2 regions of the Pseudoalteromonas sp. P1-26 genome follow, and region 1 is predicted to be linked to the other one. Evidence: predicted binding sites of a transcription regulator. Region 1 holds the regulator's gene; the other holds the start of a gene.

Region 1 (11,838 bases):
TCAAGATCAGGGCGACGCGCCATGGTGCCATCTGGGTTTAAGATTTCAACAATCACAGATGACGCCTCAAGACCCGCTAAACGCGCTAAATCACAACCTGCTTCAGTATGACCTGCACGTGTTAACACGCCACCAGGCTGCGCCATAATTGGGAAAATATGCCCTGGCTGAACGATATCGCTCGGCACGGCACCTTTAGCGATTGCGGCTTGAACGGTACGTGCACGGTCGGCCGCTGAAATACCTGTAGTTACACCTTTCGCCGCTTCAATCGACATAGTGAAGTTAGTTGAAAAAGCTGCACCGTTATTTTTCACCATCAGTGGTAATTCTAACTGCTGACAACGCTCTTGTGTCATTGTTAAACAAATTAAACCACGGCCATGTGTTGCCATAAAGTTGATAGCATCAGCACTAATGTGCTCTGCTGCGATGATTAAATCGCCTTCATTTTCTCGGTCTTCATCGTCCATTAAAATAACCATTTTACCGGCTTTAATGTCATCGATAATTTCTTGCGCGCTGTGTAAATTCATAATGTGCCCATGAGAGTATGATTAATAGTGACGTATCTTTGCTTACTTAATAAAGCCAGCTTGTGCTAACAAGCTCATTGATATGTCTGAACGGGAAGGTTGTTCAGCCCCTTTAATTAGGCGCTCTAAATAGCGAGCAATCTGGTCAACTTCTAAGTTCACCTGAGTCCCCACCTGAAATTCTGCAATCGTTGTTTGCTCTGCAGTATGCGGAACAATCGTCAGCTTAAAGCGATTTTGCTCAACCTCGTTGACGGTTAGGCTAATGCCATCAATACACACAGAACCTTTGTACGGAATGTACTTCATTAAATCATTGTCTGTGCTTAACCAGTACTCGGTTGCACGAGCATTGGGACTAATACTTTCGACAGTCGCAATACCATCAACATGCCCTGACACTAAGTGCCCACCTAAGCGAGAAACCGGTTGCATGGCTTTTTCGAGGTTAACTGTTTGACCTTTTTTATAATGTGCAAACCCAGTTAAGCTAATTGTTTCGTTTGATAAGTCAGCACTAAAACCATCGCTATGTTTAGCGACAACCGTTAAACACACACCATTGGTGGCAATACTGTCACCGAGCTTGACGTCTTTCATATCCAAATTAGGGCTTTGAATACGAATAGCTAGATCACCTTGCTTTTGTGTTAGTTCAACAATTTTACCTGTTGCTTCAATAATTCCAGTAAACATAGTGCTACTCTTTATTTTCAATGTCTGTGGCTTGCTTTGCTTTTATCGCTGTTAAGCGAATATCATCGCCAATCATCACTGTATCAGTAAAGGTCAGTTCAGTGATATCACTCATCATGGTGACTTCTGCAAAGTTTAGTAAGCTTTTGCCCATATCACCTATTAACTTAGGGGCAATATAAACAATGTATTCGTCAATTAAATCTTGCTCTGCGAACACCCCTGCAAGGGTTGCACCCGCTTCGAGCCAAATATGATTAAATTGTAGTTCAGCAAGACGCTTTAAAACCGCCGATAAATCAACTTTATTGTTATTTGCTGGCACCACTTCGTGTTTAACAAAGTGAGGCCACTTGGTATGATTATCAAGCGACGTGGTAAAAATTATCATCGGGCTCTCGATGCTGAATAACGCAAGTTCAGGCGTTAACCTGTTTTGTGAGTCAATAATGATTCGGGTTGGTTGGCGCAAAGGCAACGAGGTTGGCATGGTAAATGGCAACTCATCAACACGGACATTAAGTTTGGCATTATCAGTAATAACGGTGTCTGCACCGGTTAGGATAGCACAGCTTTGCGCACGAAATGCTTGCACATCTTGGCGCGCCTTAGGGCCTGTTATCCATTTACTTTGGCCGTTATTTAGCGCTGTTTTACCATCTAAACTACATGCCATTTTACAAGTCACATATGGCAATCCAGATTCCATACGCTTTAAAAAACCTTTATTTAAATCGCGCGCTTGTTGTTCAAGTAAACCAGATGCAACGCTAATACCGGCGTCAGCTAAAATTTGTAGGCCGCGACCACTCACCGCAGGGTTTGGGTCAACCATAGCTGCAATGACCTTACTTACACCTGCTGCTTTTAAACCTTCGGCACAAGGTGGAGTGCGCCCATAGTGACTACAAGGCTCTAAAGTCACATATGCAGTGGCGCCTTTCGCGTTGTCGCCAGCTACAGCCAAGGCATTCACTTCAGCATGGCCCTGCCCTGCTAATTGATGAAACCCTTCACCGACTATTTCGCCATCTTTAACCAAAACACAGCCAACATTCGGGTTTGGCGTCGTAGTAAAACGACCTTGTTTAGCAAGCTCAATGGCACGAGCCATGTAAGCTGTATCAAGCTCTGTAAACGACATGATTAATCACCTAAACGAGCGATCTCTTCACCAAACTCGCGAATATCTTCAAATGAACGATAAACCGATGCAAAGCGCACATAGGCTACTTTGTCGAGTTTCTTTAGTGACTCCATGATGCATTCGCCAATTAAATGGCTAGAGATTTCACGCTCACCCGTAGCACGAAGTTGAGATTTAATAATGTTAACGACTTCATCGACCTGCTCAGTGCTCACTGGGCGTTTCTCTAAAGCGCGATGCAAGCCATTCAGTAATTTGTCTTCATTGAATGGTTCGCGGCTACCATCTTGCTTGATGACTCTTGGCATCACAAGTTCAGCGCCTTCAAAGGTGGTAAAGCGCTCATGGCATTCGTTACATTCACGTCGACGTCTCACTTGGTGACCACCGCCAACTAGTCGAGAATCAATTACTTTAGTATCTTTTGCGGTGCAAAAAGGGCAATGCATAGGGTTCAACTTCCGTTTATAAAAAACAAAAAAAGGCCGCTTAGTAAGCGGCCTTTATAATAGCAAAAAACAACGCTATTGTTATCTTAATTACGGTTTAACTAGTAATTAAGCGTAAACTGGTAATTTTTTACAGATAGCTTTAACTTTCTCTTTTACTTCTGCTTGTACAGACTCATCGTTGATGTTGTCTAGTACGTCACAGATCCAGCCTGCAAGCTCTTTTGACTCAGCTTCTTTGAAACCACGGCGAGTAATAGCCGGAGAACCAATACGAAGACCAGACGTTACAAACGGTGAACGTGGGTCATTTGGTACTGAGTTTTTGTTTACAGTGATGTTTGCGTTACCTAGTGCAGCGTCAGCATCTTTACCTGTGATATCTTTATCGATTAGGTCAAGAAGGAATAAGTGGTTGTCTGTTTTACCAGAAACAACTTTATAGCCACGCTCTTGCAGTACTTCAACCATTGCTTGTGCGTTCTTAACAACTTGCGCTTGGTACGCTTTGAATTCTGGTTGTAATGCTTCTTTGAAAGCAACCGCTTTAGCAGCGATGATGTGACATAAAGGACCACCTTGACCGCCAGGGAAAACAGCGCTGTTTAGCTTTTTGTAGATCTCTTCATCTCCACATGCAGAAACGATTAGACCGCCACGAGGACCTGCTAATGTTTTGTGAGTTGTTGTTGTAACAACGTGTGCGTGAGGGATTGGGCTTGGGTATACACCAGCCGCGATAAGACCAGCAACGTGAGCCATATCTACGAATAAGTATGCACCTGCTTTATCAGCGATTTCACGGAATTTAGCCCAGTCAACAACGCCTGAGTATGCAGAGAAACCAGCGATGATCATTTTTGGCTTGTGCTCTAATGCAAGTGCTTCAACTTGAGCGTAATCAATTTCGCCTGTTTCGTCGTTTAGGCCGTATTGAATTGCATTGTACGTTTTACCAGAAAAGTTAACGTGTGAGCCGTGAGTTAAGTGACCACCATGAGCTAAGCTCATACCTAGTACTGTATCGTGCGGCTGAAGAAGAGCTTGGAAAACAGCTGCGTTTGCTTGTGAACCCGCATGTGGTTGAACGTTAGCGTAATCTGTGCCGAATAATTCGTTTGCACGGTCAATTGCTAATTGCTCAACAACGTCAACATGCTCACAACCGCCATAGTAACGTTTGCCTGGGTAACCTTCAGCATATTTGTTGGTAAGCTGAGAACCCTGCGCTTCAAGTACGCGTGGGCTACAGTAGTTTTCAGACGCGATCAGTTCGATGTGCTCTTCTTGACGAGCCGTCTCTTTATTGATGGCTGCAAATAACTCTGGATCGAAATCCGAAATATTCATGCTACGTTCTAACATGGGGTCTCCTAAGGCAACGTGTATGGTGTTTTTTAAAGGCTGTATTGTACGCTTAAAACGCACTTTTGCCTATCTTGTAAAGATGAACATATTTAAACAGGGATTGAATTTATTTCACAGTGTTTTAATAATGATATTTTTTTATTGATACATAACAAAAATTTATAAATTTAAAATATTTCATAGATATTTAAAATGTTACTTAAACAAAAATCGCTCTGTTAAATTGCGTTTTTATTAGGGCAAACTAAGCTTATAAGACTGGTCAATATCAAGGATGGTATAAGTACATGTTAGCTAAACCAATATACGAATTAGTCCCCTACGGATACTTTTTTCTCGGCATCAGTTGTATCACATTAGCCAATAATTATGTGCCTACATTAATCGGTGTAATCTTATTTTTATTAGGTGCTAACATTTGGCGGATGCGTTCTGAAGCCAGAAGAACCGATCATTCAAGCCAGCGAGTCAAGCAAAGAAAACGTCGCTATTACTATGAATTTAAACCTTTTATCATTTTTATTTCGGCATTCACCTTGATGCAATGGACGCAAAATGAACTCGTTTCGGTGATCAGTATTTTGCTGTGTATCTCGGCAGGGGTCATTCTAAGCATGCGGATTTTAAACCGTCATAGCCATTCGTTACTTCATTGAGTGCTTTATTAAAAGACTGCATAAAAAAGAGCGGCTTAGCCGCTCTATAATCAAGGTTATGCTAATTTATTTAACAGCTCAGTTCGAAGCAATTGATAATCAAAGTTAATATCTTCAGCCAAACACTCATTTGCTAGCGCATCAGCAAGTGGTTTCGGCATAGGTAGTTCGATGTCTAAAATTTCTTCTACACTGTCTTTAAATTTTGCTGGGTGTGCAGTCGCTAAAAAGATACCTGCACTGCCATCTGCTAGATTTTCTTTCAAGCCTTGATAAGCAATTGCAGTATGAGGCTCTGCGATGTAACCCGTTTGATGAATTTTTTTCATCACCTCTTTTGTTTCTTCTTCGCCAACACAGCTTGAATAAAAATCATCATAGCTAAACCATTTGTTATCCAACATAAACTGAACACGTGGCCAGTTATTCGGTTTACTCACATCCATAGCGTTCGATAACGATTCAAGCGTGTCATTCGGTGCCCACTCTTTGCTTTGTAAGAAACGTGGCACAGTGTCGTTTTGGTTAGTTGTAGCACTTAGTTTCGCTACTGGCATACCAAGCACAGCACCGATCATCGCAGCGCACACATTACCAAAGTTACCACTTGGTACTGAGATATGCGCTTTACTACGCTGCTCTTTAGGTAATTGAGCAATGGCTTCAAAGTAATAGCAAACCTGTGCAACTAAACGACTGATGTTGATTGAATTAGCAGAATTTAGACCTAGCTTTTGTTTAACTTCATCGTCTAAGAAAGCTTGCTTTACCATGCTTTGGCAATCATCAAAGCTACCATCAACAGCATAGCAGTGAATGTTATTGCCTAATGTTGTAAATAGCTTTTGCTGCGCTAGTGAAATTTTACCTTTCGGGTATAAAATCACGACATCGATATTTGGCTTATTATAAAATGCATGGGCAACCGCAGCCCCCGTGTCGCCCGATGTTGCAGTTAAAATTGTTACTTTTTCGCCTTGGTTAAATTGTGCAAGACACTCAGCCATAAAACGGCCACCAAAGTCTTTAAACGCAAGCGTTGGACCATGAAATAGCTCTAAGCAATAAATGTCTTTTTCTACTTCAACCAGTTTCACATCAAAGTTAAAAGCATTTTGTACCATCTGTGCAACGGTATCGGCAGGTAGTTCATCGCCAATTAGGTGCGATAAAATCTTGCTGCTACGACTAACAAAGTCTAAATCAAGTAACGCATCAATGTCTTGAATTGGCGAAAGGCTTTCTGGGAAGAATACCCCTTGGTTACGTCCTAACCCCGTTTTTACCGCTTCAACAAACGACACCTGTTGTGCTTCATCTTTTAAATTATGTAATTGCATGTTTATTCCTTAAATTCTTTAAAGCTGTCGTGTGCCAAGCTGATCAAGTTTACAGATGTGGCTGAAACCTTGTTCATTTACGTAATTATCATTCAGCCAAGCTGCACACTTTTGAGCAGCTTCAAGACTCTTACACACGGTAAATAATGTTGGGCCCGCACCAGAAATACTGACAATCTCTGCACCAAGCTCTGGTAAAGCACTTTTAGCTTCCGCAAAACCTTGGATTAATGGTGCGCGATGTGGCTCAGCGATTTCATCTGTCATAATTGATAACGCAGCATCAAAACGACCTGTTAGCAATAAGCTGCTAAATGCAGAAAGCCGCTGTGCAAACTCAACACTGTCGTGCATTGATAATTGCGTTGGCAATACCGAACGCGCTTTTGCAGTATTCAGTGAAAAACCTGGAAAAGCCGCTACGTAATACCATTGATTATCAACGGGTAACGAAATTGACTTGTTCGGAATGAGTTCACCCGTTAATTGCAAACCACCTAAATAACAAGGTGTGATGTTATCGTAATGACGGCCGCCACTAACAATGGCTTCAAAATCAGCCATCAACTCGATAAGTTGCTCTTGAGATAATTTGGTTTCGGCAAATTTATCAAGGGCAGCAAACGCTGCCACCACAGAACAAGCACTTGAACCTAAACCTGAGCCAATTGGTAGGTTCTTTTTAAGCTCAAGTTTTACCGCTGGCATAGCCGGTGCAACGTGCTCTTTAAAGTGAATTAAACATTGATAAGCCAAGTTTTCTTCAGCATTTGCAGGTAGTTTATGGGCATAGTCGCCAGAGCAGACAAAAGTATCTTGCTCAGCGGCACTCACCTCTACAACATCGCCTAATAAAGTGCCATCGATAGGTGCCAGCGCAGCACCTAGTGCATCAAAGCCGACAGCAAAATTCCCGATTGAAGCGGGTGCATATACACGGATCATGACCAGCTCCTAACGTGTTAATGTTTTTAAGATATCAGCAAATACGCCTGCAGCCGTTACTTCAGCACCTGCGCCATAACCACGAATCACAAACGGACGTGGTTGATAATATTGACTTAAGATTGCCAATGCATTTTCACCGTCACGGATATCGTAAAGAGCATGGCTACTATCTACGGCTTCAATGCCTACTTTACATTGACCGTTTTCAATAGTGCCCACATAACGAAGTACTTTACCTTCACTTGCAGCACTTTGAATGCGGTCGTTAAACTGTGCATCAAGTGATGGTAGTTTTGCCATGAAATCTGCTACAGAATCATCTTCTGCAAACCCTCTTGGTAAAACTGATTCAACTTCAATATCGCTTAGTTCTAACTCAAGACCCGATTCACGAGCAATGATCAGTAGTTTTCGAGCAACATCAGTGCCTGATAAATCATCACGTGGATCTGGCTCTGTAAAACCACTTTCTTTTGCTTTTAACGTTGCTTCGCTAAGAGATAAACCATCTTGTAGCGCACCAAACATATACGATAATGAACCCGACAAGATACCGCTGAACTTAATAAGCTCATCACCGGCACCAAATAGTGATTTCAAGTTATCAAGTACTGGTAAGCCTGCACCTACGTTTGTTTCGTATAAAAACTTACGGTTATTCTTTTGTGTAGCTGCTACTAAATCTTGGTAGTAAGCATACGAGCTAGTATTGGCTTTTTTGTTTGCCGCAACCACATGGAAACCGGCATTCAAGAAATCAACATATTGCGCAGCAAGCTTATCGGCTGAGCTACAATCTACGATCACAGGGTTAATTAAATGGTTTTGTTTAACAAATTGCTCAACCAGATTTAAATCAAATGCTTGTTCTGACTCGGCTAGTTTGTCTTGCCAGCCATCAAAAGCGATGCCTTCGCTATCTAGATAAAGCTGTCTTGAGTTAGCAACACCATACAAGTTCAGCTTGATGTTACGTTTTTCAAGCCATGCTTGTTGACGCTCTAACTGCTGAATAAGCTCTTGGCCAACTAAGCCACAGCCAAGTAAAAACACATCGATTGAAGGAATGTGAGTAAAGAAGTTCTCATGGCACACTTTTACTGCGTCGTTGCATAATTCACCGTCGATAACCGCTGAAATGGCGCTTTCAGTCGAATCTTGTGCAATAGCAACAATATTAACCTGCGCTTGAGCTAATGAAGCAAAGAACTTAGCCGCTAAACCTTTGTGCGCACGCATGTTATCGCCAACTAGAGTAACAATCGCAAGGTTACGCTGCACTTGTACTGGTTCGATTAAGCCGGCTTGTGATTCTAATTCGAAAGCAGTTTGTAATGCTTCTAAAGCAAGAGATAGGTCACTCTCATGCACACAGAAACTGATGCTAAATTCACACGAAGATTGAGTGATTAGTACAATTGAAACATTGTCGTGCGCCAGTGCATTAAATACTTTTGACGCCATGCCAACTTTGCCTTTCATACCTGGGCCAGACACCGTTAACATAGCGAGGTTTTGTAAACTTGATAATGCTTTAACTGGATCGTTCGACACACTGTCGTTACTGATCACAGAACCTTCTGCACGTGGGTTATGAGTATTTTTGATCTCGCACGGCACACCCGCTTTGGCACAAGGTAAAATCGTTTTCGGGTGCAATACTTTCGCACCAAAGTAAGACAGCTCCATTGCTTCTTTATAAGATAACGAATCAACCTTAGATGCTTTTTTGATATAACGCGGGTCTGCATTGTAAACACCGTCAACATCAGTCCAGATTTGGCATACTTCAGCTTCTAGGCATGCTGCCGCAATAGCTGCTGAGTAATCGGAACCATTGCGACCAAGTGTTGTTAGCTCACCTTGCTCATTGGCAGCAGTAAAACCCGGCATGATATAAATAGTGCTCGGTGCCGCTTTTAATGCTGCTTGAAAACGTAACTTACTTGCAGCCAAGTCAGCTTCAGCATCAATATAGCCACCCACTGAAGCTATGCAATCTGTCGCTTCTAAATAACGAGCATTACTTTCTTTAAGCATACACTCCATTAAGGCTACACTTACGCGCTCACCAAAACTGATTGCATAAGCACGTACTTGGTCTGGGCAGCACTTTAAAAGTGCAACACCATCTAGTTTATTCTTAAGTTCGCTCAAATCAGGCCAACTTGCTACCTGACCAAAGTCAGCTTCAACAGCAGCTTTTAGTTGTTCACAGCGCGCAACCAATGCTTGCCATAACTCACTAAAATCTTGTCCCTGCTCTGCAGCGCTTGCTAATGCTACTAATGAATCTGTCATACCACCCGGTGCTGACAGTACTAACAGCATTTCATCGCGTAATTCTTCTTTGACTAACTGAGCTACCTGTTGCAAACATGCGTAGTCGGCCAAGGACGACCCACCAAATTTTAATACTCGCATTATTTATGTTTCCTCATTCCATAAACGAAAAAGGCCTGTGTTCTAGTGAACACAGGCCTATAATTTTGTTGCACCGACCTATGCCACTATCCCGTAAGGATGATGGTTGTAATAATAATGGTCGTTGCGCGATTAAATGTTTTCATAGCCTGTAGACTGCCTTAAATATAGCCAGCCTGTCAACCCTTAAAGAAAAGATAAATTATGCGTTTGTGTTATATAAAAGATTAGTGAATACCAAATTTATGCAAAGTTGCTTTTAGTCGCACAAGATCTATCGGTTTATCAATGAAGTCAATAGCACCCAATTTTACTACTCTTTGTTTCATTTCAGCCTGAATATCAGCCGAAATCACTATAACAAAGCACTCAATTTTCTCTGCTTTGATCGTTTCGAGCACTGCAACACCATCCAATTCTGGCATGGTTAAATCTAAGCACAATAGATCAAAGTTTTGCTCGCGTAATAAGGCTAGAGCTTCACGGCCATTTGTGGCTTGTTGAACATCTGCATCCAAGCAATCCCCTAAACAGCGTACTACCTGCTTTCGGGCAATATTTGAATCATCACAGACCAGTACTGAAAAATTAGGATTATTCATGAAATAAAAATCTTCGCTGTAGCAAATACAACATCAAAAAAGGCTAAATTAAAGATGGAATAAATTTATAACACACTTTTTCAAGCGCAGTAAGGGCAAGTTTTTTCAAAATTTACTAACAATTTATAAATGTTCCAGTAAAAAAGGATATATTTATTTCTTTTTAACCATTTATTAGCTAACTTTAGAACTAGCTGAATGTATTACAATTGTCACCAAGGAGCTATGGATATTCCATGCTACAAAAAAGCCTGTCCAAAGAATTATTAACAAATGTACTCTCAGTCTACTTTTTACTTACTTTTGTAGTGACCTGTGGACAAGTTATTGCTGAGTACGTTAATACCAAAGATTATATTCGCGACGAGTTAACGACTTTACAAAAAACATTTAGCCGTAGTTTAACCCGCGCTATTTGGGAACTGAACGATAAACAAACCATCACCACGGCTGAGGGCTTACTGGCAATCCCTATGATCGAGGGTATTATCGTGCGTGATGATAGCGGCGAGGTACTCTCTCAGTTAGGTCGCTCGTTAGATATTCACGAGCTATACAGTCAACAGTTAGTGCAAGAAGAAGCGATTATCGAAGATACGCCATCAGGCTTATTCGGTTACACATTCCCACTCATTTTTGAATTTTCGGGTAAAACAACCCAAGTAGGTGATGTAACCCTGTTCTCAAGTCGTGAAGTGGTATTTAGCCGCATCATGATTTCTATCTACTTTTTAATTGGTAATGCAATGATCAAAACCACCTTTTTGATCATTCTTTTCTTACTTGCATTTAGAAAGCGCTTAACCGAGCCATTGGCACAATTCACAGAACAAATTGAAGATCTTGAACTAAACGACCTAGAAGGCCGCCATATCGAGATCAAAACTGTTGAGCACAACGAATTAAAAGTAATGGAAGAGTCTTTCAACCGCTTAATAGATAAGGTAGTACTTTACCGTGAAGAGCTCGAACATACGCAAAAAGAGCTTTTAATAAGCAACGAAAAGCTCGACCAACATAACTTACAGTTAGAGCAAGAAGTAGCGCGCAAAACATCAAACCTAAGCCAAGCGATGATGGACTTGCAGCAACAAAAATACGAGCTTGAAAAACAAAAGCTGACACTAACTGAAGAAATTGATTTACGTAAACAAACTGAACAAGAACTCATAACCAAGCAAACTGAGTTACAACGCTACCTTGATGAACTAAATATGGCGCAAGAACGCTTAGTTGGCTCAGAAAAAATGGCTGCTTTAGGTGGCTTAGTGGCGGGTATTACTCATGATGTAAACACTCCTATTGGAATTGGTGTTACTGCAACGTCATTTTTACAAGAACGCTTGGACCAAATTGAAGCGGCATATAAAGAAAAAACCCTATCGCCAAAAGCGCTTGAAGAGTTTATTAATGACGCCAAGCAAAGTACTAGCCTACTCACTAGTAACCTAGACCGAGCTTCTGAGCTGGTTGCAAGCTTTAAGCAAATTGCAGTGGACCAAGCCAGTGAAGCGGTACGTACCATTAACTTTAAAGAGTATTTAGGTGAAGTGATCCGCTCACTCCATCCAAAGCTAAAGAAAACATCGCATCATATTAATTTAGATTGCCCTGATGATTTAACACTTAACCTGCCTGCGGGTGCGATTAGTCAAATTTTCACAAACTTGAT
Region 2 (11,838 bases), on a different contig from region 1:
TAAAAAGATGTGCTTTTCGTGCTCTGGTAACGCTTGGAAGTCAAGACGGTCTTTACTTACATCAACTTCTTCAGGACGCCAAAAGAACGAAAGTTGCTTTTCAATTAGCTTTTCGAAGATAGGGTACTTTTGTTGGTCGTAACGTGACACGTTTACCGTTTGGCCGAAAAACATCGGTTCTTGTAATTGGTTATTATGATTTCGGCTAAAAGTTGTATATGACATAGTGATTTCTCAAAAAACAGTCAGGACAAAGCGGGCTAATGAGCCCGCTTTTGTTATGTTATTAATTTAATTAGATTTTACAAGCGCCGCCTGCACAACCGTCATCTTCTACCTCTGGTGTTAACTCATCTTGAGAGTCTGATGCACCATCACGTGTGTTGTGATAGTACAGGGTTTTAACACCAAGTTTATACGCAGTCAGTAGGTCTTTTAATAGCACCTTCATAGGTACTTTACCGCCTTCGTACTTAGATGGATCATAGTTAGTGTTTGCAGAGATCGTTTGGTCAACGAATTTTTGCATAATACCAACAAGTTGTAGGTAACCATCGTTTGAAGGAATATCCCACAGTAGCTCGTAGTTATCTTTCAGATTTTCATAATCTGGCACTACTTGCTTTAAGATACCATCTTTACTTGCTTTAACGCTGATATGACCACGTGGTGGTTCAATACCATTTGTTGCGTTAGAGATTTGCGATGATGTCTCTGAAGGCATTAGGGCAGATAGCGTAGAGTTACGCATACCGTGCTCTTTAATGCTTTCGCGTAATGAGTCCCAATCTAAGTGAAGCGGCTCTTCACAGAACTGATCTAGGTCACGCTTGTAAGTATCTGTTGGCATAATGCCTTGAGAATACGTTGTCTCGTTAAATTTAGGACACGCACCACGTTCTTTAGCTAACTCATTTGATGCTTTCATTAGGTAATATTGAATTGCTTCAAATGTTTTGTGAGTTAGGGCATTTGCGCTGCCATCTGAGTAACGCTTACCATTTTTCGCTAAGTAGTACGCGTAGTTAATAACACCAATACCTAGCGTACGACGACCCATAGTTGCGTTTTTCGCCGCAGGAACAGGGTAGTCTTGGAAATCAAGTAAGTTATCAAGAGCACGTACTGCAAGTTCAGCAAGTTCCTCTAATTCGTCAAGTGATTCAATTGCACCTAAGTTAAACGCCGACAGCGTACAAAGTGCAATTTCACCTTCTTCATCCATTACATTGCTAAGTGGCTTAGTTGGTAATGCAATTTCTAAACATAAGTTAGATTGACGAATTGGTGCCACAGTCGAGATGAACGGGCTGTGCGTATTACAGTGGTCAACGTTTTGTAAGTAGATACGACCTGTGCTCGCACGCTCTTGTGCAAACATTGAGAATAACTCAATCGCCTTAATACGTTTTTTACGAATTGACTCGTCTTGCTCGTATTTGATGTATAGCTCATCAAACTTTGCTTGATCTTCAAAGAATGCATCGTATAGACCCGGTACATCTGAAGGGCTAAATAATGTGATGTAATCGTCTTTGATTAAACGGCTATACATTAATTTATTGAACTGCACACCGTAGTCAAGGTGACGTACACGGTTATCATCAACACCACGGTTGTTCTTAAGAACAAGTAGGTTTTCAACTTCTAAGTGCCAAAGTGGGTAGAACAACGTTGCTGCGCCGCCACGAACACCACCTTGTGAACAGCTCTTAACTGCTGTTTGGAAGTGCTTATAAAACGGAATACAACCTGTGTGGTACGCTTCGCCGTTACGAATAGGGCTACCAAGGGCACGGATGCGACCGGCATTAATACCAATACCCGCACGTTGCGAAACGTATTTAACAATCGCAGACGATGTTGCATTGATAGAATCTAGGCTATCACCACATTCAATAAGTACACATGAGCTGAACTGACGTGTAGGGGTACGTACACCTGCCATGATAGGGGTAGGTAATGAAATTTTGAATGTAGATACTGCATCATAAAAACGCTTGATGTAATCAAGGCGTGTCTCTTTTGGATAATCAGAGAATAAGCTTGCAGCCACTAAGATATATAAAAACTGTGCACTTTCGTAGATTTCACCAGTAACACGGTTTTGAACTAAATACTTACCTTCAAGTTGCTTTACAGCAGCGTAGCTGAAGTTTAAGTCACGGTTGTGATCGATGTAAGCATCTAACTCGTCAATTTCTTGCTCGGTATAATCAACAAGTAGGTGTTGATCATAACGCTTGTCTTCAACTAATTTCGTGATGTGATCGTATAAGCGTGGTGGCTCAAATTGACCGTACGCTTTTTTACGTAAATGGAATACAGCTAAGCGAGCAGCTAGGTATTGGTAATCAGGCGTATCTTTAGAGATCTGATCAGCTGCAGCTTTGATGATTGTTTCATGAATGTCATCGGTACGAATGCCGTCATAAAATTGAATATGTGATTTTAATTCAACTTGTGAGACAGACACATTCTCTAGACCTTCTGCGGCCCAAGCGATCACGCGATGGATCTTATCTAGATCAAGTGACTCTTTACGGCCGTCACGTTTGCTTACAGATAGCTGTTGGTTCATAGTTTTGCCTGTATTCCTTGGGAAATTATAGTTGTAAAGACAAAGGTATTCTTTATGTAATTATTATTATTAAACGCCAGGGTGATCTAATTGAATAACATTTAGCCACAATATCTGGTGTTGTTTAAATTGCAGATCACAAGATAGTGTGGTCTGCGCTGTTTTGCAAGGGATAGAATTGCCCCACTTTGTGGATAACTATTGGATAAACGCATTGTGTTAGTGACCATTAACCTTTGAACATTCATAGACGACGAAATTTGTAGAAATCAACAAAAGATCCAGAAAATTTACCGTTTTTAAAAATAAATTTTGACTGATTTTTTTATCATCAATGAATGCTCAAAAGTAAATCAAATCACAATATATGGTGTTTCAGTTATCAAATAACACTATATATGGTTAAAACCATCTATTGGCGTTTGCCAATTGAAATCCGCTTGCCAGCCAAGTGCAGCGTCTACACTGGGTATATAACCCCATAACGCTGTTGCGCTGTACATATTGGCCGCTTTTGCAGCTTGAATATCACGTTCAGCATCACCGATATACAAACAACGGCTCGGATCAACATCTAAGATCTCAGCAGTGTGTAATAGTGGATCCGGTGATGGTTTTGACACAGCTAATGTATCGCCACTCACAACTGCCTTTGCATCACGCAAAGAGGGAATAGCTTGCACTAAGGGCTCAGTTAAAAAGCCGGGCTTATTAGTCATAATGCCCCACTTAATATTGTTTTGCTCAAGTGCAATTAAAAGCTGTTCGATGCCATTGAAACATTTACTGTGCACAGCAATATCTTCGGCGTAGTAGTCAAGAAGCTGCTGGCGCAAGGCGAGTTGTTCAAGTTCGGGCCATTTATCCCCAAACCCTACTTCTAATAATGCATTTGCACCGTTAGACGCAGCAGGGCGATAAACATGCTCAGCAACAGGCGCCACATTGGCATCTGCTAACACGCGGTTCAATGCGCCACCTAAGTCATCTGCGGTATCGAGTAGTGTGCCATCTAAATCAAAGATAAAAGCATCAAAATCGATAGAGGGTGTTTGTACACCACTCATCAGGCTAGTTTCTCAAAGTGCAGGATGTAATTAACACTTACATCATCATTTAAGCTGTACTGCTTAGAAAACGGGTTATAGTTAAGGCCGGTACTGGCGCGTACTTTTAATCCCGCTTCTTCTGCCCATGCAATAAGCTGTGCAGGTTTGATGAACTTTTTATGGTCATGAGTACCTTCAGGGACCATCTTTAAAAGCTTTTCAGCACCGACAATAGCAAACAAATAAGCTTTTGGTGTTTTATTTAATGTTGAAAAGAATACATCGGCGCCCGGTTTAGCAAGCTTTGCTACAGCACGAATAATAGAAGCAGGATCTGGAACATGCTCAAGCATTTCCATACAGGTCACAACATCAAAGCGAGCAGGGTGCTCAGCAGCAAATTGCTCTGCAGGTACCTTTATATAATCAACAGGTACGCCTGTTTCTAAACTATGTAACTTAGCAACGGTAAGTGGCTCTTGGCCCATATCGATGCCGGTTACTTTAGCGCCCATACGCGCCATACTTTCACTTAAGATGCCGCCACCACAGCCAACATCTAAGGTTTCCTTATCAAATAAGCCGCCTACTTTATCAGCGACAAAATCCAAACGTAGAGGATTTATTTCATGAAGGGGTTTGAACTCTCCGTCGCGGTCCCACCAACGTTCTGCGATGGCTTCAAACTTTGCAATTTCTGCATTATCTACATTTTGATGCTCGGTCATAAAAAACTTCCTCGTTAATCTGAGGCCATTATATAGGGGGAAATTAATAAATCGCAAAGATTTAGCGCCTGTAAATCTAAATAAATTGTGATAGCATGGTCTGGAAATAATAACTAAAGCTCTTAAGACGGCGGTTTGCCTCTTAATGAGTCAATACTGAAGGAATGTGAAATCAAATGACTGATCTCGCCAATGAAATTCTGCCAGTCAATATTGAAGATGAATTAAAAAACTCCTACCTTGATTACGCGATGAGTGTAATCGTAGGACGTGCATTGCCAGACGTACGTGACGGCTTAAAGCCAGTTCACCGCCGCGTTCTGTTTGCAATGAACGAACTCAATAATGATTGGAATAAACCTTACAAGAAATCAGCACGTGTTGTTGGTGATGTAATCGGTAAGTACCACCCACATGGCGACAGCGCGGTATATGACACCATCGTTCGTATGGCGCAGCCTTTCTCATTACGCTACATGCTTGTTGACGGCCAAGGTAACTTTGGTTCTGTTGACGGTGACTCTGCGGCAGCAATGCGTTATACGGAAGTCCGTATGGCGAAAATGTCACATGAATTATTAGCTGATTTAGAAAAAGAAACGGTTGATTACGTACCGAACTACGACGGTACTGAGCAAATTCCTGACGTATTACCTACTAAAGTACCTAACTTATTAGTAAATGGTTCTTCGGGTATCGCGGTTGGTATGGCGACTAACATTCCACCTCATAACTTAACAGAAGTTATCAATGGTTGTTTAGCGCTTATTCAAAACCCTGATATGTCAATTGCTGAGCTTATTGAATATATCCCGGGTCCAGATTTCCCGACTGCGGCGATTATCAATGGTAAAAAAGGCATTGAGCAAGCGTACTTAACCGGTCGTGGTAAAGTATATATCCGTGCTCGCGCTGAAATCGAAGTTGACGAAAAAACCGGTCGTGAAACAATCATCGTTCACGAAATCCCTTATCAAGTTAACAAAGCACGCCTTATTGAGAAGATCGCAGAGCTTGTTAAAGATAAGAAGATTGAAGGTATTAGCGCACTACGTGACGAATCAGATAAAGACGGTATGCGTATCGTTATCGAAATCAAACGTGGTGATGTTGGTGAAGTAATCTTAAACAACCTATATGCACAAACTCAGTTACAAACTGTGTTTGGTATGAACATGGTTGCACTTGATAACAACCAACCTAAGTGTTTCAACCTAAAAGAAATGCTTGAAGCGTTTATCGTGCACCGTCGTGAAGTTGTTACACGTCGAACTGTATTCGATTTACGTAAAGCCCGTGACCGTGCACACACGCTTGAAGGCCTAGCGATTGCCCTTGCGAATATCGACCCAATTATCGAACTTATTCGTAAGTCACCAACACCAGCAGAAGCAAAAGCTGCACTAACAGCACGTCCTTGGGAACTAGGCACTGTTAAAGCGATGCTTGAAAAAGCGGGTGAAGATAACGTAGCACGTCCTGATTGGTTAGCGGCTGAACTAGGTATTCGTGACGGTCAGTACTATTTATCTGAGCAACAAGCACAGGCAATTCTAGACCTACGTTTACACAAACTAACAGGTCTTGAGCATGAGAAGATCTTAGACGAGTACCAAAACTTACTTGATCTAATTGCTGAGCTTTTACACATTCTTTCAAGCCCAGAGCGTCTAATGGAAGTTATCCGCGACGAGCTAGTAGAAATTAAAGAACAATATGGTGACGAACGTCGTACTGAAATCAGTGCAGCTGCTCACGATATTAGCCTTGAAGACCTAATCAATGAAGAAGACGTTGTCGTAACGCTTTCTCACGAAGGTTACGTTAAGTATCAACCATTATCTGACTACGAAGCACAGCGTCGTGGTGGTAAAGGTAAATCAGCAACGAAGATGAAAGATGAAGACTTCATAGAACGTCTATTAGTTGCTAACACGCACGATACAATCTTATGTTTCTCAACAGCAGGTCGCTTATACTGGTTGAAAGTATATCAGTTACCATTAGCAAGCCGTGCAGCGCGTGGTAAGCCAATTGTTAACTTATTACCACTTGAAGCTGATGAGCGTATTACAGCTATCTTACCAGTACGTGAGTACGAAGAAGATAAATTCATCTTCATGGCAACTGCGTTTGGTACAGTTAAGAAAACACCACTTACAGCATACAGCCGTCAACGTGCGAGCGGTATCATCGCTGTTAACCTAAATGAAGGCGATAGCCTAATTGGTGTTGATATCACTGATGGCACGAATGAAATCATGCTATTCACTGATGCTGGTAAAGTTGTTCGCTTTAAAGAAGCAGAAGAGTCAGAAGTTGTTGATGAAAACGGTAACCCAGTTCTAGACGAAAACGGTAACCCAGAAATCCGCTTCAAAGGTGTACGTCCAATGGGTCGTACAGCAACAGGTGTTCGTGGTATTAAGATGGCTGACGACCAACGCGTTGTGTCGTTAATCGTACCTAAGTCAGATGGTGCAATCCTAACTGTGACAGAAAACGGTTACGGTAAGCGTACAGCACTTGAAGATTACCCATCGAAGAGCCGTGCAACACAAGGTGTTGTATCAATCAAAGTAAGCGAGCGTAATGGCGCTGTGGTTGGTGCAGTACAAGTTGACGATAACGACGAAATCATGATTATCTCTAATCGCGGTACCTTAGTACGTACCCGTGTAAACGAGGTTTCTACGGTTGGTCGTAATACTCAAGGCGTTATTTTGATACGAACTATTGACGAAGAGCAAGTAGTTGGTTTACAACGTATCGAAGAAATCGAAGTTGATGAGCTTGAAGCCATCGAAGGCGAGGCCGTTGAAGTAGTCGATACCAATACTGAAGAAACGGGTGATAACCCACCTTCAGAATAACATTGATTTAAAAAGCGGCTTCGGCCGCTTTTTTTATCCGCACTATAATTACTGGAATGAGGCAAAGTAATGACTAAGTATAATTTTTGTGCAGGACCGGCAATGCTACCGCCGGCAGTTATGCAAAAAGCACAAAAAGAATTTATAGATTGGCAAGGTTTAGGTGTCTCTGTGATGGAAATTAGCCATCGCAGCAGCGACTTTTTAGCGCTTACCACTAAATGTGAAGCAAGCCTGCGTCGTTTAATGAATATTAGCGATGAGTTTGAAGTGTTATTTATGCACGGCGGTGGCCGTGGTCAATTCAGTGCTGTACCATTGAATCTTCACCTTGATGATAAGCCAGCCGTGTACTGTGAAAACGGTGTGTGGTCTAAAGGGGCTACTTCAGAAGCGGCAAAATTCACTGCAGTTGAAAGCATCAATGTACGTGATGATGAGCAGCAAAATGGCCAGTTCTCTATAAAACCAGCAAGCAGCTGGGAATTACCAGCTGATGCGTCATACATTCACTATTGTCCGAATGAAACCGTAGATGGCATAGAAATTTTTGACGTACCATCACACCCATCAGCACCGATTGTGGCTGATATGTCATCGACTATTTTATCGCGTGAGTTTGACGTAAATCAGTTTGATCTTATTTACGCTGGCGCACAAAAGAATATTGGCCCATCTGGTTTATCGATTGTTATTGTACGTAAAACGCTATTAGAGCGTGAAGGGCTTGCAAAGCCAGGTATTCTTGATTACGCCTTAGAAGCAAAACAAGGCAGCATGTATAACACACCACCTACATTTGCGTGGTATTTAGCTGCTGAAGTATTTGAGTGGCTTGAAGCAAACGGCGGCGTTAAAGCGATGGAAGAACAAAACATCGCAAAAGCAGAACTTCTTTACAGCTACATTGATAGCTCAGATTTTTATAGCAACAAAGTTGCTAAGCATTGCCGTTCGCGTATGAACGTACCGTTTTGGTTAAACGACGAATCACTGAATGATAAATTCATTAGTGAGTCAAAAGAAGCAGGCTTATTAGCCCTTGAAGGTCACCGTATTGTCGGTGGTATGCGCGCAAGCATTTATAATGCGATGCCACTTGAAGGTGTTCAAGCCTTGGTTAATTTTATGGAAAAATTCGCCAAGGAGAACAGCTAATTATGGAACAGCTTCGTCTTGAACCGATTACAAAGGTAAATGGTAGTGTGACACTACCAGGCTCAAAAAGCTTATCAAACCGTATCTTACTGCTTGCTGCTCTTGCAGAGGGCACAACGGTTGTTGAAAACCTATTAGATAGTGATGATATTCGTCACATGCTAGGTGCATTAAATCTTTTAGGCGTAAATGTTTCGCTTAATGAAGATAAAACAGTGGCCACCGTAGAGGGTGTTGCAGGTAAATTTAAAACTCCGAGCGAGCCTTTATTTTTAGGTAATGCCGGTACTGCTTATCGTCCACTTACAGCCGTTTTAGCAGCTGTAGAAGGCGAGTACCAGCTGGTGGGCGAGCCTCGCATGGAAGAGCGCCCAATTGGCCATTTGGTAGATGCACTGCAAGCACTGGGTGGTGATGTTGAATACCTTAAGCATAAAGATTATCCACCACTGGCCATTAAAGGCGGCAAAATCAACGGTGGCAAAGTTGCAATTGATGGCAGCATTTCTAGCCAGTTCTTAACAGCGTTACTAATGGCAGCACCATTATTTAATGGCGATACAGAAATTACCATTAAAGGTACACTGGTATCAAAGCCTTACATTGACATTACCCTAGATGTAATGAAGCGTTTTGGCGTTACAGTAAGCCATGACAATTACGAAACATTTTACGTTAAAGGCTGTCAGCAGTATCAAGCACTTGAGCGCATTATGGTTGAAGGTGATGCATCAAGCGCCTCTTATTTTGTTGCGGCGGCTGCAATAGCAGGTGGCGAAATTGAAATTAACGGGGTAGGTGCGGCATCTGTTCAAGGTGATATTGGTTTTGCCAAAGTTATGGAGCAAGTAGGCGCCAAAATCGATTGGTATGATGAAAAGCTGGTGGTTCGTAAAGGCGAGCTAAACGCTGTCGATATTGATGCCAATGCAATTCCAGATGCGGCAATGACACTAGCCACTGTTGCGCTTTTTGCTAAAGGTAAAACAGCTATTCGTAATATCTATAACTGGCGTGTAAAAGAAACAGATCGCCTATATGCCATGGCGACTGAGCTTCGTAAAGTTGGTGCAGAAGTGGTTGAAGGTGAAGATTTCATCGAAATTACACCACCAGAAACATTTAACGATGTAGCGATTGATACCTATAACGATCACCGTATTGCCATGTGTTTTGCAATGGTTGCCGTTGGCGGAAAGCCGATAACCATTAACGATCCTAAGTGTACATACAAAACTTTTCCAACGTTTTTCAAAGTACTAGAGTCTGTCTCAAGTCAATAAAACAGAAGAAAATATAAAAAGTTACATTCTAAATGCGGATCTATTTCTAGAACTGGCGTATAATATCGCGGTTTTATTTTGGTGTGCATTGCAGGAGGTTATAAATGCAGGCGTTATCAATGCCCGTAATCACCATCGATGGCCCAAGTGGTTCAGGTAAAGGAACTGTTTGTCGCTTGTTAGCCGAGAAATTAGGTTGGGATGTATTAGACAGTGGAGCGATTTACCGTGTGCTGTCACTTGCAGCGCTTCATCATCAAATTGAACTAGATAATGAAGATGCGCTAGTACCGCTAGCTGCAAACTTAGATGTGCAGTTTTTGGTCGATAGCCAAACGCATACTTCTAAAATTGTATTGGAAGGCGAAGACGTCACAACCACAATTCGTAACGAAGAAGTGGGTGCTGCGGCATCAAAGATTGCTGCATTACCACGGGTGAGAGAAGCATTATTACGTCGTCAACGTGCGTTTCGTACTGAGAGCGGCTTAATTGCCGATGGTCGTGACATGGGCACAGTTGTGTTCCCTGATGCACCATTGAAGATTTATTTAACCGCATCAGCTGAAGAGCGCGCTCGTCGTCGCTTTGCTGAGTTGAACGAACGCGGTCTTGATGTTACACTAGGTGGTCTACTTGAGGACATAAAAGCTCGCGATCACCGTGATATGACGCGTGAAGTTGCGCCGCTTGTTCCTGCAGAAGACGCCATTGAGCTCGATACTAGCGAGCTTAATGCAATGCAAGTGTTTGATAAAGTTGTAACTTTACTCGACGAAGCAGTACTTGCAGGAAAGCTTCCAAAAGCTTAAAAGTAATTTATTAAGGTGCCGGCAGGAAGCTAGTGCTATTTTAACAACCCCATGCAGCATGGTTGCTAATTGGTTATTTAATTATTTAGAGACGTATAATGTCAGAAAATTTTGCGCAGTTATTTGAAGAAAGCCTTAAGGGTTTTGAAGCAGAGCAAGGCTCTATCGTTAAAGGTACTGTTATCTCAATCGAGAACAACATCGTACTTGTTGATGCTGGTCTTAAATCTGAAAGTGCAATCCCTGCTGAGCAATTCAAAAATGCTGCTGGTGAACTAGAAGTTGCTGTTGGCGACGAAGTAGATGTTGCTTTAGACGCAATCGAAGACGGTTTCGGTGAAACTATCCTTTCTCGTGAGAAAGCGAAGCGTCACGAAGCGTGGATCCGCTTAGAAAAAGCATGTGAAGAGCAAGAGACTGTTACTGGTGTTATCAACGGTAAAGTTAAAGGCGGTTTCACTGTTGAAGTTGATTCAATCCGTGCCTTCCTACCTGGTTCACTTGTTGATGTTCGTCCAGTACGTGACACAACTCACCTTGAAGGTAAAGAGCTTGAGTTCAAAGTAATCAAGCTTGACCAAAAACGTAACAACGTTGTTGTTTCTCGCCGTGCAGTTATCGAATCAGAGAACTCACAAGAGCGTGAAGAACTTCTTGCTAACCTTGTTGAAGGTCAAGAAGTTAAAGGTATCGTTAAGAACCTTACAGACTACGGTGCGTTCGTTGACCTTGGTGGTGTTGACGGTCTACTACACATCACAGACATGGCGTGGAAGCGTGTTAAGCACCCTTCAGAAATCGTTAATGTTGGCGACGAAATCGCAGTTAAAGTTCTTAAATTCGACAAAGAAAAGACTCGTGTATCTCTAGGCCTTAAACAGCTTGGCGAAGATCCATGGGCAGCTATCGCTGGTCGTTACCCAGAAGGTTCTAAGCTTTCTGGTCGTGTAACTAACCTTACTGACTACGGTTGTTTCGTTGAAATCGAAGAAGGCGTAGAAGGTCTAGTACACGTTTCTGAAATGGATTGGACTAACAAGAACATCCACCCTTCAAAAGTTGTTTCACTAGGTGACACTGTTGAAGTTATGGTTCTTGAAATCGACGAAGAGCGTCGTCGTATTTCTCTTGGTCTTAAGCAATGTATTGCTAACCCATGGCAAGAATTTGCTCGTCTACAAAACAAAGGCGACCAAGTTACTGGTAAGATCAAATCAATCACTGACTTCGGTATCTTCATCGGTCTTGAAGGCGGTATTGACGGTCTTGTTCACCTTTCAGACATTTCTTGGAACACGCCAGGCGAAGAAGCTGTTCGTGAATTCAAGAAAGGCGACGAAATCACTGCTATCGT

What was found. The regulator NrdR, encoded in region 1, represses ribonucleotide reductase genes. The targets are predictions, from matches to a motif close to AAACACNANATNTNGTGTTT.
Region 2: a site for NrdR is predicted at 2,685-2,704, ahead of nrdA (class 1a ribonucleoside-diphosphate reductase subunit alpha). Genes of this name have one in related genera too.

The regions. Positions count from the first base shown of each region.
Region 1 is NZ_LKDX01000037.1:16,521-28,358, forward strand. Features, by position in the region: gene ribBA (bifunctional 3,4-dihydroxy-2-butanone-4-phosphate synthase/GTP cyclohydrolase II) at 1-536, opposite strand, end outside; gene AN394_RS16135 (riboflavin synthase) at 579-1,232, opposite strand; gene ribD (bifunctional diaminohydroxyphosphoribosylaminopyrimidine deaminase/5-amino-6-(5-phosphoribosylamino)uracil reductase RibD) at 1,237-2,376, opposite strand; gene nrdR (transcriptional regulator NrdR) at 2,379-2,828, opposite strand; gene glyA (serine hydroxymethyltransferase) at 2,937-4,193, opposite strand; gene AN394_RS21935 (hypothetical protein) at 4,484-4,852, shown strand; gene thrC (threonine synthase) at 4,909-6,192, opposite strand; gene thrB (homoserine kinase) at 6,211-7,137, opposite strand; gene thrA (bifunctional aspartate kinase/homoserine dehydrogenase I) at 7,147-9,564, opposite strand; gene AN394_RS16170 (response regulator) at 9,792-10,166, opposite strand; gene AN394_RS16175 (sensor histidine kinase) at 10,403-11,838, shown strand, end outside.
Region 2 is NZ_LKDX01000035.1:7,694-19,531, reverse strand. Features, by position in the region: gene nrdB (class Ia ribonucleoside-diphosphate reductase subunit beta) at 1-225, opposite strand, end outside; gene nrdA (class 1a ribonucleoside-diphosphate reductase subunit alpha) at 296-2,581, opposite strand; gene AN394_RS15670 (HAD family hydrolase) at 2,974-3,648, opposite strand; gene ubiG (bifunctional 2-polyprenyl-6-hydroxyphenol methylase/3-demethylubiquinol 3-O-methyltransferase UbiG) at 3,648-4,358, opposite strand; gene gyrA (DNA topoisomerase (ATP-hydrolyzing) subunit A) at 4,535-7,231, shown strand; gene serC (3-phosphoserine/phosphohydroxythreonine transaminase) at 7,301-8,389, shown strand; gene aroA (3-phosphoshikimate 1-carboxyvinyltransferase) at 8,392-9,672, shown strand; gene cmk ((d)CMP kinase) at 9,777-10,484, shown strand; gene rpsA (30S ribosomal protein S1) at 10,583-11,838, shown strand, end outside.